Regions from separate parts of the Streptomyces sp. NPDC127098 genome, predicted to be linked through region 1. Evidence: riboswitches for the same ligand, from Rfam matches in the RefSeq annotation. Region 1 holds a riboswitch; the other holds the start of a gene.
What was found. A riboswitch is a leader RNA that binds a small molecule or an ion and turns the genes downstream of it on or off. The one in region 1 is predicted to bind S-adenosylmethionine.
Positions count from the first base shown of each region.

Region 2: linked by a shared signal. The riboswitch ahead of ACFWI8_RS06085 (peroxidase-related enzyme) and the one ahead of ACFWI8_RS09880 (aminotransferase class V-fold PLP-dependent enzyme) in region 1 are both predicted to bind S-adenosylmethionine.

Region 1 is NZ_JBHXFJ010000011.1:2,356-4,516, forward strand. Features, by position in the region: gene ACFWI8_RS09880 (aminotransferase class V-fold PLP-dependent enzyme) at 1-1,040, opposite strand, end outside; SAM riboswitch class IV at 1,199-1,315, opposite strand; gene ACFWI8_RS09885 (UdgX family uracil-DNA binding protein) at 1,414-2,055, opposite strand.
Region 2 is NZ_JBHXFJ010000006.1:12,381-14,541, reverse strand. Features, by position in the region: gene ACFWI8_RS06085 (peroxidase-related enzyme) at 1-1,088, opposite strand, end outside; SAM riboswitch class IV at 1,191-1,299, opposite strand; gene ACFWI8_RS06080 (TIGR03621 family F420-dependent LLM class oxidoreductase) at 1,419-2,161, shown strand, end outside.

The DNA.
Region 1 (2,161 bases):
TCCGCCGCCGGCCCGAACAGGGACAGTTCCCTGACCGCCGGGATCTCCGCCAGCCCCTCGCGGAGCAGGGCGAGCAGCGCCTGCTCGTGGGCGACCAGCGTCTCGTGGCCGGCCTCGGTGAGGGCACGGCAGGCGGCGGCGATGGCGAAGGCGCCGATGACGTTGGGCGAGCCGGCCTCGTGCCTGGCCTCGTCGTCGGCCCACTGGACGTGCACGCCGCCGTCGGCGCGCCGGTTGACGACGCGGGTGGCGCCGCCGCCGGCCAGGTAGGGCGCGGCGGTGGCGAGCCAGTCGGCGCGGCCGGCCAACACGCCGGCGCCGAAGGGGGCGTAGAGCTTGTGACCGGAGAACGCCACCCAGTCCACGTCGAGTCGCCGCACGCTGACCGGCCGGTGCGGGGCCAACTGGGCGGCGTCGAGCACGATCCTGGCCCCGTGGCGGTGTGCGGCGGCGGCGAGTTCGGCGACCGGCCACAGCTCGCCGGTGACGTTGGAGGCGCCGGTGACGCACAGCAGCGCCGGTCCACCGGCCTCGGGGCGGGCCGCGAGCGCCGACTCGGCGATCTCGACGGCGTGGCGAGGCGAGTGCGGGGCGTCGAGGTAGGTGACCTGGTGGCCGTGGCGGGCCCACGGCAGCAGCGCCGCGTGGTGCTCGGTCTCGAAGACGAACACCCGGGTGCCGGCGGGCAGTGCGGCGGCCAGCAGGTTGAGCGAGTCGGTGGTGGAGCGGGTGAAGACCACCTGGTCGGCCGGGCGACAGTCGAGGAACCCGGCGACGGTCTCCCGGCTGCGCTCGAAGAGCTGGGTGGAGAGCCGCGAGAGGTGCCCGGTGCCCCGGTGCACGCTGCCGTAGTACGGCGCGTACTCGGCCACCTCCTCCCAGACGCGGCGCAGCACGGGCGCGGACGCCGCGTAGTCGAGCGCGGCGTACTCGATGTCGCCGCCGCTGGCGAGCGGGGCGCGGACGCCGGCGCTGAGCACGTCGAGGCTGGCGGGGGCGGCGGTGGTGCTGGGGGCGACGGGGGCACAGCTGGTGGTCATGAGCACGTCTCCGTGGGCAGGCGCGCCCGACGGCCTCGCGGGTGGCCGTCGGCGCGAGAAGGCGGGTAACGAGAGAAAGGGGGAGGGTGAAGGGAAGGAAGACGAGGGGGGAGCGTGACGCTCTACCGCATTCGCATTCGCACGAGGGAGCTCCTTCTGGGCCGCACTTGCCGCGAGCCCTGCTGCTCGCGACCCGGTCATCACCCGGGGCACCCCGCCACGACGGAGGGTTGCCGGACAGCGGGCCGGGGCCGTGGTCGCTGTCACTCGTGACCTCGCCGAGGATTCTGGCACAGGGCTCGCCCGCGCGCCCGGGGTGTCTCACTCCTCGGACGAGCCCTGGGCACGCGGCCGCTGACAGGAAACCCGGTGGTCAGGCCCCCGCCAGGGCGCGGGCGGCCACCTTCAGGTCGGCGACCAGGCCGGCGTAGGCGGCCTCGCGCTCCGCGTCGTCGGCGCGCAGCACGGCCGACGGATGGATGGTGGCGACCACCGTGTCCGCGCCCTCGCCCGACCACGGCAGCCGTGTTCCGCGCTGCCTGGTCACCCGGAACGAGGAGCCGAGCAGCGCCTTGCCCGCGGTGGCGCCGAGCGCCACGATCACCTCGGGTTCGATCAGGCGGAGTTCGGCGGTGAGCCAGGGCCGGCAGGCGGCCGCTTCGCGCAGCGTCGGCGGCTTGTGGATGCGGCGCTTGCCCCGGGGCGCGAACTTGAAGTGCTTGACGGCGTTGGTGAGGTACGCGTCGTCCGGGTCGATGCCGGCGTCAGCGAGCGCCCGGTCGAGCACCCGGCCGGCCGGACCGACGAAGGGCGCGCCCCGCCGGTCCTCCTGGTCGCCGGGCTCCTCGCCGACCAGTACCAGGCGGGCCGTCGGCTCGCCGGCGCCGAACACAGTCTGGGTGGCGTCGCGGTACAGCGGGCAGCCGTGGCAGTCGGCGGCGGCGCCGCGCAGCTCGGGCAGCCCGGCGCCTTCCGGGACGTAGGGGCCGGCGTCGTAGGACTCGGGTTCCGACACCGCCCGCGAGTACCCGGCCGGCGGCGAAGCATCCCCCGGTGCGCCCCTCGTTTCGGTGGTGTGTCCCCGGGCACCGCCGGACGGCCGGCGTGTTACCTGCGGGTAA
Region 2 (2,161 bases), on a different contig from region 1:
CAGGCGAAGAAGGAGGTGGCCGCCACCAGGTCGGTCAACTCGACGTCGGTGAGCCCCTCGGCGCGCAGCCGGTCCACGTGGGCCGTGGTGGCGCTGACCGGGGTGGTGGCGAGCGCCGCGGCGAACTCGACGATCGCGGCCCAGCGGGAGTCCTGGCCCTCGGCCAGCGGCGCGGTGCGCGGCGGCACCCAGTCGGCGTCCCTCCCCAGCGAGACCCCGAGCAGCCGGTCCACGTCCGCCGGGCGCTTGGACATCTGGGCGGACTTCCGGGCGTGCACGGAGGCGCAGTACACGCAGTCCGTCACCTTGCTGGTCGCCGCGGCGGCGAGCTCGCGCTCGGCGCGGGGCAGGCCCTCGACGGTGGCGAAGATCGCGGCGTCCAACGCGGTGCGGGCCGCCAGGACCCTGGGCAGCCGGGCCAGCAGCCGGAAGTACTCGCCGTTGGTCTTGCCCCGGAAGGAGTCCTCCTGTTCGGCGGTCAGCTCCTCGGTCGGCACCGGCGCCACCCACGCCGTCCAGGACAGCAACTCCCTGGTGTACTCGACGGGCCGCGCCCGCCCGTTGGACGCCGTCCGCGCGGTGCTCTTGACCCGCCCGCGCCCGGGCGTGGCCCGCCCCGGCCGCGCCGCCACGTCCGGGCCGCGCCCCTCGAGCAGCCGCAGCCCCTGGATCGCCCGCGCCTGGAACGCGGTGAACGCCGCGACCTGCGAGATCGCCACGATCTCGTCCGGCGACCACCCGGCCGCGGCCAGCCGCTCCAGATCCTCGCGGGTGGCCAACGCCGGCGAGACGGAGACCAGGTCGACATGGGCCGCCGCCGCCCGCAACGCCGGGTCCTCGGGAAGCTCGTCCCCCCACAGCGCCGGATCGCCGCCCCGCTCCGCGTGCTCCTGAACCAGCTCCGCCACGCCGTGCCAGCGCGCGGCCAACGCGGCCAGGCCACGCCGCACCGGTACCTCGTCGCCGAACAGCGCCTCCCCGGCCTGCTGGGCCCGCGCCGCCACCAACGGCTTGGTGCCGCGCGCCGCCTCGACCCCCTCCCCGAGACCGGCCAGCCGCCCGATGTCGTCCTGCTCCGTGGTGCCCATGAACTCCGCCTCGCCGTGCCTGCTCACTGAAGGCCGAGGCACGGGCAAACCGCTCGGCCGTCCACATATCAAGACGGAGTTCTCGCTATTCGAGAGCTCACCGGAGCACGCTTGCCGCATCACCGCAGCCGGGTCGTCTCCCCGGGGGCACCCCACCGTGCAGGAGGGTTGCCGGCCAGCTAGCCGGGGCTTCACGCTGGCACTCTTGACCTGCGCGGAAACGTAGCCGACGAAAACGCCCCAGAGAACCCGCTGTCCGCCATATGAGACATGCGTCCACGGGCCGGGTGGCACCTGGTCCGCGCCTCACATCTCCGACACGATGACGCGATGCGTCCCTTCCGCTTCCTCACCGTCGTCGGCGAACAGCACGACGGACCCGGCCTGGCCGCCTTCGCCCGCCGCGCGGAGTCGATCGGCTACAGCGCCCTGGTGATCCCCGACCACCTCGTGGCCCAGTACGCCCCGGTCCCCCTCCTCGCCGCCGCGGCCGCGGCGACCGAGAGGCTCCGCGTCGGCACCTTCGTGTTCAACACCAACCTGCGGCACCCCGCCGTCCTGGCCCAGGAACTCGCGACGCTCGACCGACTCTCCGGCGGACGCCTGGAGATCGGCTTCGGAGCCGGCTGGAACAAGCCCGAGCACGACGCGATCGGCATCCCCTTCGAGCCCGTCGCCACCCGGGTCGCCAGACTCACCGAAGCCATCCGGGTCCTCAAGGGCTGCTTCGCCGACGAGAGGTTCACCTTCGCCGGCGAGCACTACACGATCACCGACTACGACGCCCAGCCCAAGCCGGTCCAACGCCCGCACCCGCCGATCTTCGTCGGCGGTGGCGGAAGGCGACTGCTGACGCTGGCCGCCAGGGAGGCGGGGATCGTCGGCCTGGCGCCCCGGCTCGGGAGAAACGAGCAGGGCCTGCCGACCCTCGACGCACCGAGCATCACCCTCGCCGCCACCGAGGAGAAGATCGGCTGGATCCGCGAGGCGGCCGGCGACCGTTTCGCCGAGCTCGAACTGAACAGCTACCCGACCGGCGGCCCGATGGTCCTCACCCACGACGCCAGGGGCGA